Regions from separate parts of the Streptomyces sp. GL_141 genome, predicted to be linked through region 2. Evidence: riboswitches for the same ligand, from Rfam matches in the RefSeq annotation. Region 2 holds a riboswitch; the other holds the start of a gene.
The links. A riboswitch is a leader RNA that binds a small molecule or an ion and turns the genes downstream of it on or off. The one in region 2 is predicted to bind S-adenosylmethionine.
Positions count from the first base shown of each region.

Region 1: it holds a riboswitch for S-adenosylmethionine, as region 2 does, so the genes downstream of both, AC3IX6_RS27655 (aminotransferase class V-fold PLP-dependent enzyme) here and thrC (threonine synthase) in region 2, are expected to answer to the same signal.

Region 1 covers NZ_CM174402.1:6,237,277-6,243,536, forward strand. Annotated here, with positions in the region: gene qcrB (cytochrome bc1 complex cytochrome b subunit) at 1-1,275, shown strand, start outside; gene trpD (anthranilate phosphoribosyltransferase) at 1,502-2,566, shown strand; SAM riboswitch class IV at 2,682-2,798, shown strand; gene AC3IX6_RS27655 (aminotransferase class V-fold PLP-dependent enzyme) at 3,065-4,450, shown strand; gene AC3IX6_RS27660 (hypothetical protein) at 4,464-4,820, shown strand; gene AC3IX6_RS27665 (Lrp/AsnC family transcriptional regulator) at 4,825-5,106, opposite strand; gene AC3IX6_RS27670 (rhomboid family intramembrane serine protease) at 5,103-5,837, opposite strand; gene AC3IX6_RS27675 (hypothetical protein) at 5,973-6,212, shown strand; gene AC3IX6_RS27680 (NYN domain-containing protein) at 6,253-6,260, shown strand, end outside.
Region 2 covers NZ_CM174402.1:4,623,411-4,629,670, forward strand. Annotated here, with positions in the region: gene AC3IX6_RS20325 (DUF7927 domain-containing protein) at 1-344, opposite strand, end outside; gene AC3IX6_RS20330 (glucosyl-3-phosphoglycerate synthase) at 382-1,383, opposite strand; SAM riboswitch class I at 1,580-1,738, shown strand; gene thrC (threonine synthase) at 1,756-3,063, shown strand; gene AC3IX6_RS20340 (ubiquitin-like small modifier protein 1) at 3,098-3,376, shown strand; gene AC3IX6_RS20345 (cold-shock protein) at 3,781-3,987, shown strand; gene groL (chaperonin GroEL) at 4,357-5,979, shown strand; gene AC3IX6_RS20355 (hypothetical protein) at 6,133-6,260, shown strand, end outside.

The DNA.
Region 1 (6,260 bases), 1.6 Mb from region 2:
GCGCTGATCTTCATCGCGGCGATGCTCGTGCACATGATGCGCGTGTTCTTCACCGGCGCGTTCCGCAAGCCCCGTGAGGTCAACTGGGTCTTCGGCTTCCTGCTGCTGGTCCTCGGCATGTTCACCGGTTTCACCGGTTACTCCCTGCCGGACGACCTGCTCTCGGGCACCGGTGTCCGCTTCATGGAAGGCGCGATGCTGTCCGTGCCGATCGTCGGCACGTACCTGTCGTTCTTCTTCTTCGGCGGGGAGTTCCCCGGCGGCGACTTCGTGGGCCGGCTCTACTCGGTGCACATCCTGCTGCTGCCCGGCATCATGATGGGCCTGCTGGTGGCCCACCTGATCCTGGTCTTCTACCACAAGCACACCCAGTTCGCGGGCCCCGGCAAGACGGAGAAGAACGTCGTCGGCATGCCGCTGCTCCCGGTCTACATGGCCAAGGCCGGAGGCTTCTTCTTCCTGGTCTTCGGCGTCATCGCGCTGATCGCGGGCATCGCCTCGATCAACCCGATCTGGGCGCTCGGCCCGTACCGCCCGGACCACGTGTCCACCGGTGCGCAGCCCGACTGGTACATGGGCTTCTCCGAAGGCCTGATCCGTGCGATGCCCGGCTGGGAGATCAACCTGTGGGGCCACACCCTGGCCCTCGGCGTGTTCATCCCGTTCACGATCTTCCCGCTGGTCCTGGCCACCATCGCGGTCTACCCGTTCATCGAGTCCTGGGTCACCGGGGACAAGCGCGAGCACCACATCCTGGACCGCCCGCGCAACGCCCCGACCCGTACGGGCTTCGGTGTGGCATGGCTGACGTGGTACGTCATCCTGCTGATCGCCGGTGGAAACGACATGTTCGCGCAGTACTTCCACCTGTCGATCAACTCGATCACCTGGTTCGCGCGCATCGGGTTCTTCGTCGGCCCGGTCATCGCCTTCATCATCACCAAGCGGATCTGCCTCGGCCTCCAGCGCCGGGACCGGGACAAGGTGCTGCACGGTCGCGAGACCGGCATCATCAAGCGCCTGCCGCACGGTGAGTTCGTGGAGGTCCACGAGCCGCTCTCGCAGGGCAAGCTGCACACGCTCACCTCGTACGAGCAGTACGAGCCCGCCGAGATCGGCCCCACGGTCGACGAGAACGGTGTCGAGCGCAAGGTGAAGCCGCTGGAGAAGCTCCGCGCCAAGCTCAGCAAGGGCTACTACGGGGAGAACAACCAGATCCCGAAGCCCACGGTCGAGGAGTACAAGGAGATCCAGAGCGGCCACGGCCACCACTGATCTCCCGCATCACGGCTTCACACGCTTCACGCGCTTCAAGATTCACGCAGTACGTAGTTCGCAGTACGCATGACTGCTTGAGGGACTGATTTCGGTCAGTCCTGGTGTCGCCACGGCGAGAGCCCCGTCCAGTGTCTGGACGGGGCTCTTTGCCGTCCCCGGGGCTGGATAGGCTGAAGCCCTTCGCATTCGACGTGGAATCCTCGATGAGCAGCAGGAGCGGACCATGAACCTGGTGACCCCGGCAGGCGGCGACAGCGCGGCGGCCCGCAGCTGGCCGGGCGTTCTGGAGGCCCTGCTGACCGGCCGCGACCTCGGCGCCGACGACACGGCCTGGGCCATGGACCGGATCATGCGAGGGGAGGCCACCGACGCCCAGATCGCCGGCTTCGCGGTCGCGCTGCGGGCCAAGGGGGAGACGGTCTCCGAGATCAACGGTCTGGTCCGCGCCATGTACGCACACGCCAACCTGATCGAGGTGCCGGGCCGGACGGTGGACATCGTCGGCACCGGGGGCGACGGGGCCAAGACGGTCAACATCTCCACGATGTCGGCGATCGTGGTGGCCGGTACGGGCGCCAAGGTGGTCAAGCACGGCAACCGGGCCTCGTCCTCCGCGAGCGGCTCCTCGGACGTCCTGGAGAAGCTCGGCGTCAACCTGGACCTCACCCCCGCCCGGGTCGTGGAGGTGGCCGAGGAAGCCGGGATCACCTTCTGCTTCGCGGTCAAGTTCCACCCCGCGCTGCGGCACGTGGCGGGGGCCCGCCGGGAGCTCGGCATCCGGACCACCTTCAACTTCCTCGGACCGCTGACCAATCCGGCCCGGGTCCGGGCGCAGGCCACCGGTGTGGCCGACGCGCGGGTGGCCCCGATCGTCGCGGGCGTCCTGGCGGAGCGGGGCTCCTCGGCCCTGGTCTTCCGCGGTGACGACGGGCTCGACGAGCTCACCACCACGGCGACCTCCCGGGTCTGGTGGGTCCGCGACGGCGAGGTGCGGGAACAGGGCTTCGACCCGCGCGACATCGGCATCCCGCTGGTTCCGGTCTCCGCCCTGGCCGGCGCGGACGCCTCGTTCAACGCGGACGTGGCCCGCCGCCTGCTGGCCGGCGAGACCGGTCCGGTCCGCGACGCGGTGCTGCTGAACTCGGCGGCGGCCCTGGTCGCGCTGGACCCCGGTACGGGCACCCTGGAGGAGCAGCTGGCCGCCGGTGTCGTACGGGCGGCGGAGTCGGTGGACTCGGGCGCGGCCCGGGCCGCGCTGGCCCGCTGGGCGGCGGCGAGCAACGCGTAGCCCTTCCGGCCGATGGCCGTTCCGACGGGATCCGGCCAAGATCCAGCGACGACCCCGGTCCGCCATGTGGACCGGGGTCTTGCGTTCGGATGATCGTGTGGCAGGATGCTCCTCAGGTCACGAGTGACAGCGTTTAGGCCCCGGCTTGCTGTCCGGCAACCCTCCTTCCGTGGCGGGGTGCCCCGGGTGATGACCAGGTCGTAGGCAGTGAGGTCTACGGCAAGCGCGGATCCCTCACACCTCTTATTGGGGTGTTGGGCCAGGGGTCCTGGTCTTCTGAGGAGCGTTTTCCGTGAGCAAGCGAATGCGATAGGGCGACTCCGCCCCTTCTTCACCCCTCGGAACAGGGTCACTTCCGCGTACCCGCAGCACACCTGCCTACGCCGGCCGACCCACACTCCGGGGCACTCCCGTACCCCGAACGGCCGCAGCGCCGTAGCTGTGTCGGCGGACGGGCACACCGAAGCCATTCAGACCTGCCTGCCGGGAGATACCGCCATGTCCGCAACCCTGAACGCCGTCGCCGCCACCACTGCCGCCGCCCTCGACCCCGCCTGCGCCGAGCCGCTCGCGGTCCTCGGCCGCGACGTCACCGTGCCGCTCGTCACCGGCGGCGAGGTCACCTACGCCGCCCTCGACTACGCGGCCAGCGCCCCCGCGCTCCAGCGGGTCTGGGACGACGTGGCCGCGTACGCCCCGTACTACGGCAGCGTCCACCGCGGCGCCGGGTACCTCTCGCAGCTCTCCACCGACCTGTTCGAGCAGAGCCGGGTCACGGTCGCCGAGTTCCTCGACTGCCGGCCCTCCGACCAGGTGATCTTCACCCGGTCCACCACCGACTCCCTCAACCTGCTCGCCGCCGTGCTCCCGGCCGACTGCCAGGTCTTCGTCTTCGAGACCGAGCACCACGCCTCGCTGCTCCCGTGGACGAACGCCCAGGTCACCTACCTCAACGCCCCCCGCACCCCGGACGAGGCCGTCGCCACCCTGGGGCGCGCCCTGGCCGACCGCGAGCCCTACGGCCCGGCGCTGGTCTGCGTCACCGGAGCCTCCAACGTCACCGGCGAGCTGTGGCCCGTCAAGGAGCTCGCCGCCGCGGCGCACGCCCACGGCGCCCGCATCGTCCTGGACGCCGCCCAGCTGGCCCCGCACCACCCCGTCTCGGTCCAGGACCTCGACGTGGACTGGGTCGCCTTCTCCGGACACAAGCTCTACGCGCCCTTCGGCTCGGGCGTGCTCGCCGGCCGCGCGGACTGGCTCCAGGAGGCCGAGCCGTACCTGGCCGGTGGCGGCGCCTCCCGCAAGGTGGCCCGCCGGGAGGACGGCGGCGTGGACGTCGAGTGGCACACCACGGCCGCCCGCCACGAGGCCGGCTCCCCGAACGTCATCGGCGTCTACTCCATCGCCTCCGCCTGCAAGGCCCTGAACGAGGCCGGCTTCGAGAACCTCGTCGCCCGCGAGCAGCGCCTCATCGCCAAGGTCCGCGAAGGCCTCGCGGAGGTCCCGGCGGTCCGCGTCCTGTCCCTCTTCGGCGACGACGCCCCCCGCGTCGGCGTCATCTCCTTCGTCGTCGACGGCTGGAACAGCTCGCACTTCGCGGCCGCGCTCTCCGCCGAGTACGGCATCGGCGTCCGCGACGGCCTGTTCTGCGCCCACCCGCTGGTCCGCACCCTGCTCGGCAGCGAGCCGCAGGCCCAGGGCGAGTGCGGAGCGCCGGAGGCGGCCCCGGGGGAGCGGTCCCTGAACGCGATCCGCGTCAGCTTCGGCGCCGGCACCCCCGACGAGCACGTGGACCGCTTCGTCCACGCCGTCAAGGAGCTCGTCGCGGACGGCGCCAAGTGGCAGTACCGCACCGAAGAGGGCCGCTGCGTCCCGGCCGTCTGACAGGCTGCGGGACATGACCTACTGGGACCCGATACCGACCGTGCGGGCGATCGTCGGCAAGCCGCTGCCCCAGTGGGAGCCGGGGAGCCGCACGGTGGGGCACGACTGGAGCTACCCTGCCGGGCCGCCCCACCACGCGTGGACCGTCCGCGACTGGTGGCGGGACCGGCGCCGGGTGCGTGAGTGGGCCGTGGACGTGGACCGGGCCCGGTCGATGTCGGCGCGCCCCGATCATCGCGATGTGGCCGCGGGCGCCCGCGCGTACGTCGCACACATCGACGGTGACCTGGAGGACTACCTGCGCGGCTACGCCTTCTGGCTCCAGGAGCGCCGCCCCGCCCGTCCGGGCGAGGCGTTGCCCAAGCTCTGAACCGCTACGCGTCGAGGCCGATCGCGAAGGCCGCTTCCAGGTCGTGCTGGGAGTACGTGCGGAACGCCACGTGCGTGTCCGTCGCCTCCACGCCCGGGATCTTGCTGATGCTGCCGGGGATGATGTCGGCCAGGTCCTCGTGCCGGGACACCCGGACCATGGCGATGAGGTCGTACGTGCCCGTGACCGAGTAGACCTCGCTGACGCTGTCCAGCGCGGCGATGGCCTCGGCGATCTCGGGGATCCGGTCCACGCTGGTCTTGATGAGCACGAGTGCGGTGATCACGGTTGGCTGTCTCCCTCGACGGCAGTCACTGGTCGACCCACTCTAGTCCCACCCCGGTAGCGGGCCCATGCGTAGAGGAAGCCCACCGAGAAGCCCACCACGTGGGCCAGATAGGCGACTCCGGGGCCGCTCGCCGCACGGTGCGCCGCCAGCCACTGGAGGCCGAACCAGAACAACAGCACGATCCACGCCGGGAAGCGCAGCGGCAGGAAGAACAGGAACGGGAACAGGCTCGTCACCCGCGCCTTGGGGAAGAGGTACAGGAAGGCGCCCAGGACCGCGGAGATCGCCCCGGAGGCCCCGACCAGGGTCTGGTCCGAGGAGGCGTGGGCCGCCGCGTACGCCGCCAGGGCCAGGTAGCCCGTACAGACGTAGAAGCAGAGGAACCCGGCCCGGCCCATGCGCCGCTCCGTCATCGCCCCGAAGACGTAGAGGAAGAGCATGTTGCCCAGCAGGTGCAGCCAGCTCCCGTGCACGAACAGGGCCGTGAGGGGGGTCAGCGCCGCCCGGCCCGAGCCGGTGAACAGCTCGTCGGGGACCACGCCCCAGCGCCGGAAGTACGCCGTCCCGTTCGCGAGCAGCTGGTCACCCGTCCCGTAGACCGGGTTCAGTCCCGACGCCGGGCTCAGCACGAACACCACGCAGCACGCGGCGATCAGCGCGTGGGTGACCACCGGGCCCCGGGCGGCCTCGCGTACGGCCTGCCACCTTACGATCATGCGACCGAGCATGACCCAGCCGGGCCCACCAGCGGGTGCGGCAGGCCGTAGGGTTACGAGCTACGCACGCACGCGCGCGCCACCCGTGACGACACGGGCGGGTGCGGTGCTTGCGCCATGTGAGCGATAGAAGGAGAGAGCGGCCTGATGACGGTTCCCCTGCCGACCGACACCACCCGGTGGCGCTGCACCCTGTGCGGCAACCTCACGCGCTTCGACGTCACCCGTTCGTCGAAGGTCGTGGAGTACGTCCACCTGGACCTCGCCGGGGAGCCCAAGGTCGAGGAGCGCGAGGTGGTCAATGAGACCATCGAGTCGGTGCGCTGCCGCTGGTGCAACGCGGTGGACCAGATCGAGCTCGTCGACAGGCCGGGCGCGGACTCCTGAAGGAGCCCCGCCCACAGGTGAATGACGGTAGGGGTGACGGATTGTGGA
Region 2 (6,260 bases):
GGCACGGTCAGCAGGCCGGTGCTGGAGGTGCCGGTGTCCGTGCGGAGCCCGGCGGCGTCGACCGGGCGGGCGACGAAGTCGTTGTTGTTCTTCGTGCCCCCGCCCCGCTGGACCTCGGCGCACTCGGCGGCCTCGGCGGGCGGTGCCTGGGGGCACCCCATCACGGTGTTGCCGATGGTGCGGAAGTCCCCGTAGAGCGCCTCGTCGTAGCGCTTCTCGAAGGGGGAGACCACCTCCGCGACGGCCGGCCCGCTCAGCGAGCCGAACAGCAGCGCCGCGCCGCCGGCCACCGCGAGGGCGGATCCCCATGCATGCCTGGCATGTCTGAAACGTATAAACCCCATGATCGGAAAATTAGCCCGATAGGGAATGAATCGGGCGTTACGCCACGCGACGGCGCGCGTACTCCTCGATGTCCCGCATCGGTGGCCGCTCCTCGGTGTCCACGGCGTAGGTGTGCGGTACGAACCCCTGCGGGCCGCGCTCGAACTGCGTCAGCTCGGGGCGTACGAGGTGTCCGCGCGAGAGCCTGACCTGCGCCGTGCGGTAGATCGCGGCGGCCATCCGGCCCAGGGCCTGGCCGTCCTGGTGGCGGTGCAGCCGTACGCCCACGTCCACCTGGGCCATCGCGTCCAGCCCGGCCGTGTGCAGTGCGTCCACCAGCAGGCCCAGCTCGACCCCGTAGCCCACCGGGAACGGCAGCCGTTCGAGGAGCTCGCGGCGTACGGCGTACTCGCCGCCGAGCGGCTGGACGAAGCCGGCCAGCTGCGGCCAGTGGAGGTTGAGCAGCGGGCGGGCCACCAGCTCCGTGACCCGGCCGCCCTGGCCGTGGGCCTTGGCGGAGGCGAGGCCGGTCGGGTCGCCGAACTCCTGGCCGCCGAACTCCGGGCCGAGGGGGCGGTCGTACATGGCCTTGACGAACCGCACGTCCGGATCGGTCAGCAGCGGGCCGACGATCCCCGAGACGAAGGCGGCCGAGAAATCGCGCAGGTCGGCGTCCACGAAGCAGACGATGTCCCCGGTGGTGGCCAGCAGCGAGCGCCACAGCACCTCGCCCTTGCCGGGCAGCGCCGGGATCCGCGGCAGGACCTCGTCGCGGTGCACCACCCGGGCCCCGGCCTTGGCCGCGACCTCCGCGGTGCGGTCCGTGGAGCCCGAGTCGATCACGACCAGCTCGTCCACCAGGGGCACCGGCAGGCCCTCGATCAGATCGCGCCGGATCACCTCGACGATCTCACCGACCGTCGCCTCCTCGTTCAGCGCCGGCAACACCACGCTCACGGTGGTCCCCGCTGCCCGCTTGGCGGAAAGCAGCTGGCCGAGCGGTCGGTCGGCGGCGGACCAGGAGCGGTCTGCCAACCAGCGCTCCACCTCTTCCAGCACCTTCAGCACTCCCTGTCCATCACTGGGTTGTTCACTGGTTTGGACCGAATTGTGATCCATCTCGCGGTTCGGACGGCTGTCTCAACCCCCCGGGCCTTCGGTTACAGTCTTGAACAACGCGATGGTCCACCGCATGCCGGGGGGCCCGCGTACAAACGCACCGGCGCGCCACAGAGCGCGTGTGCCGGTGCCATACCGCTCATCCAGAGGGGCAGAGGGACACGGCCCGTTGAAGCCCCGGCAACCCTCCAGTCGGTTCTCGCGATCGCGCATTCCAGCGCCGCCAGCGAGGTCCCCGGCTAGGGAAGGTGCCAATTCCGTCTCATGGCGAAGTGCGCCATGGGGAAGATGAGGAGAAAGGGCCTCGCCATCATGGCTGCACAGTCTGTCGCAACCTCTGCCGAAACCGTTGAAAACGCTTCTGGCACCTCTGTCGATCTCGGTCCCGCCACCGGCCTTTCCTGTCGTGAGTGCGGTACCCGCTTCGAGCTCGGCCCGATCTTCGCCTGCGCCGAGTGCTTCGGACCGCTCGAAGTCGCCTACGACCTGCCGCTCGGCGACCCCGAAGCCCTGCGCGCCGCCATCGAGGCCGGCCCGAACAACATCTGGCGCTACGCGCCGCTGCTGCCCGTCCCGGCGGACGTGGCCTCCAAGCCGAGCCTGAACCCCGGCTTCACCAAGCTCGTGGACGCGGCCAACCTGGCCAAGGAGCTCGGCGTCACCGGCAAGCTGTACGTCAAGGACGACTCCGGCAACCCGACGCACTCCTTCAAGGACCGCGTCGTGGCCATCGCCGTCGAGGCCGCCCGCGCCTTCGGCTTCACCACCCTCTCCTGCTCCTCCACCGGCAACCTGGCAGGCGCCGTCGGCGCCGCGGCCGCCCGCGCCGGCTTCCGCTCCTGCGTATTCATCCCGCACGACCTGGAGCAGGGCAAGGTCGTCATGGCCGGTGTCTACGGTGGCGACCTGGTCGGCATCGAGGGCAATTACGACGACGTCAACCGCTTCTGCTCCGAGCTCATCGGCGACCCGCTGGGCGAGGGCTGGGGCTTCGTCAACGTCAACCTGCGCCCGTACTACGGCGAGGGTTCCAAGACCCTGGCGTACGAGATCTGCGAGCAGCTCGGCTGGCAGCTGCCCGACCAGATCGTCATCCCGATCGCGTCCGGCTCGCAGCTCACGAAGATCGACAAGGGTCTGCAGGAGCTGATCAAGCTCGGCCTCGTCGAGGACAAGCCGTACAAGATCTTCGGCGCCCAGGCCGAGGGCTGCTCGCCCGTCTCGACCGCCTTCAAGGCCGGTCACGAGGTGGTCCGCCCGCAGAAGCCGAACACCATCGCCAAGTCGCTGGCCATCGGCAACCCGGCGGACGGCCCGTACGTCCTGGACATCGCGCGCCGCACCGGCGGCTTCGTCGAGGACGTCAACGACGAGCAGGTCGTCGAGGCCATCAAGCTCCTCGCCCAGACCGAGGGCATCTTCGCCGAGACCGCGGGCGGCGTGACCGTCGGCGTGACGAAGAAGCTCGTCGAGAACGGGCAGCTCGACCCCACGCTGACCACCGTGATCCTGAACACCGGTGACGGCCTCAAGACCCTGGAGGCGGTGGCCGAAGGTGGTGGCCAGACCGCCACCATCCGCCCCAGCCTGGACGCGTTCCGCGCCGCCAACCTGGCCTGATTTCCCTCCCTGCACCCGGAAAGGCAGTAGCGCCATGAGCGTCAACGTCCGCATCCCCACCATCCTGCGCACCTACACCGGCGGCCAGGCCGAGGTCTCCGCCGAGGGCGCGACCCTCGAAGAGGTCATCCAGTCCCTGGAGGCGAGCCACCCCGGCATCGCCGCGCGCGTCCTGGACGACCAGGGCAAGCTGCGCCGCTTCGTCAACGTCTACGTCAACGACGACGACGTGCGCTTCGAGGGCGGGCTGCAGACGTCCACCCCGGACGGCGCCGGCGTCTCGATCATCCCGGCCGTCGCGGGCGGTTGCTGAGGCTCGTCCGGCTTCGTAACGCTTCGTAGAAACTGAATTGCCCCCTCCGTTACTAAACGGAGGGGGCAATTCTGCTTGGTTGGGCGCGGTAGAGTTGGGGAAGTCCCCTCCGCTGTTCTTGCCCGCCGCATATGAGCGGGTCGCGTGAGGGTTGACATTGAGTCAACATGCAAGTGCGCTATGGGCCGTTGGCGGCGTTTGTCCGGCCCGAGTTGCCCTGGAATATTCCTGGTTTTCACCCTATTTCAATCTTTTGGCGTGTCCAGAATTCTCGTCGGAATGACCTGTTGCAGACAGCAGCGGTGCGGATACATTCAGCCCCGGTCGAGGCGTTCCGGCGCAAGTTCTGACCCGGGACCGCGAAGTGCGGTCCTGCGCAAGGGCCAGTAATAGGGGAGTTAGGCATGGCTCAGGGCACCGTCAAGTGGTTCAACGCGGAGAAGGGCTACGGCTTCATCGCGGTCGACGGTGGTGCGGATGTGTTCGTCCACTACAGCGCCATCCAGATGGACGGGTACCGCACCCTTGAAGAGGGTCAGCGGGTCGAATTCGAGATCTCGCAGGGCCAGAAGGGTCCGCAGGCGGACATGGTCAAGCTCGCCGCCGGCTAGTCCGACCGCGATCGACCACCGACACGTACGGGGCCGTGCACAGCGGCCGCGCACGACGGCACAACGGCATATGTACGAGGGGCCCACATCCTGGACACGGGATGCGGGCCCCTCGTGCGTGGCGGCCGCGGCGCCCTTGCGGCGCCTGGGTGTTCATCCCGGGTTGCCCGAAGCCGCTTGCACTCGGGGGGGTCGAGTGCTAATCATTGGCGTTAGCACTCTCCGGGTGAGAGTGCTACTAAACGAGGACCGGGTCGGTGAGGCCCGCGGGGTCCGGCGGGAAGAAACCGCCGGGCACGGCAGGCCGTCCGTCGCGGGCGCGGGCGCGGTCCAGGAGCAATCCACCGCTGTCCGGGAGGACCACTTCAGATGGCCAAGATCATTGCGTTCAACGAGGAGGCCCGGCGCGGTCTCGAGCGAGGCATGAACCAGCTCGCCGACGCCGTCAAGGTCACCCTTGGCCCCAAGGGTCGCAACGTCGTCCTTGAGAAGAAGTGGGGCGCCCCCACGATCACCAACGATGGTGTCTCCATCGCCAAGGAGATCGAGCTCGAGGACCCGTACGAGAAGATCGGCGCCGAGCTGGTCAAGGAAGTCGCCAAGAAGACGGACGACGTCGCCGGCGACGGTACGACCACCGCCACCGTTCTCGCCCAGGCGCTCGTCCGCGAGGGCCTGCGCAACGTGGCCGCCGGTGCGAACCCGATGGCCCTCAAGCGCGGTATCGAGAAGGCCGTCGAGGCCGTCTCCGCCGCCCTGCTGGCGCAGGCCAAGGATGTCGAGACCAAGGAGCAGATCGCTTCCACGGCCTCCATCTCCGCCGCCGACACCCAGATCGGCGAGCTCATCGCCGAGGCCATGGACAAGGTCGGCAAGGAAGGCGTCATCACGGTCGAGGAGTCGCAGACCTTCGGCCTGGAGCTCGAGCTCACCGAGGGCATGCGCTTCGACAAGGGCTACATCTCGGCGTACTTCGCCACCGACATGGAGCGCATGGAGTCGTCCCTCGACGACCCGTACATCCTGATCGTCAACTCCAAGATCGGCTCGGTCAAGGACCTGCTGCCGCTCCTGGAGAAGGTCATGCAGTCCGGCAAGCCGCTGCTGATCATCGCCGAGGACGTCGAGGGCGAGGCGCTCTCCACCCTCGTCGTCAACAAGATCCGCGGCACCTTCAAGTCCGTCGCCGTCAAGGCTCCGGGCTTCGGTGACCGTCGCAAGGCCATGCTCGGCGACATCGCCATCCTCACGGGCGGCACGGTCATCTCCGAGGAGGTCGGCCTCAAGCTCGAGAACGCCGGTCTCGACCTGCTCGGCCGCGCCCGCAAGGTCGTCATCACCAAGGACGAGACCACCATCGTCGACGGTGCCGGTGACAGCGACCAGGTCCAGGGTCGTGTCAACCAGATCCGCGCCGAGATCGAGAACTCCGACTCGGACTACGACCGCGAGAAGCTGCAGGAGCGCCTGGCGAAGCTCGCCGGCGGTGTTGCGGTCATCAAGGCCGGCGCCGCGACCGAGGTCGAGCTCAAGGAGCGCAAGCACCGCATCGAGGACGCCGTTCGCAACGCGAAGGCGGCCGTCGAAGAGGGCATCGTCGCCGGTGGCGGCGTGGCCCTGCTGCAGGCCTCCTCGGTCTTCGACAAGCTGGAGCTCACCGGCGACGAGGCGACCGGCGCCAACGCCGTCAAGCTCGCGCTGGAGGCCCCGCTCAAGCAGATCGCCGTCAACGGTGGTCTCGAGGGTGGCGTCGTCGTCGAGAAGGTCCGCAACCTGCAGATCGGTTGGGGCCTGAACGCCGCGACCGGCGAGTACGTGGACATGATCGCCGAGGGCATCATCGACCCGGCGAAGGTCACCCGCTCTGCCCTGCAGAACGCGGCGTCGATCGCGGCCCTCTTCCTCACCACCGAGGCCGTCATCGCCGACAAGCCCGAGAAGGCCGGCGCCGCTGCCGGCGGCGGCATGCCGGGCGGCGACATGGACTTCTGATCCACCCCCGGGCTCCGGCCCGAAGGTAGATCGGCGGTTCGCATCACGTAGTACGGACCGAGGGCGGCACCCCTTCCTGACGGAGGGGGTGCCGCCCTCGGGCGTTTCCGTGAGGAGCTGGCGATGTAAGACGTTGCGTCTTACGCTGGTGACATGGCTGACACCGTGACGATCCGCACCGACTCCGAGACCGAGCACGCCCTGGCCGTTCTCACGCAGGACGGCAGCTCGCGATCCGTGGCCATAAGAGCGGCCGTGCTGGAGGCGGCTCTCCGCAAGGA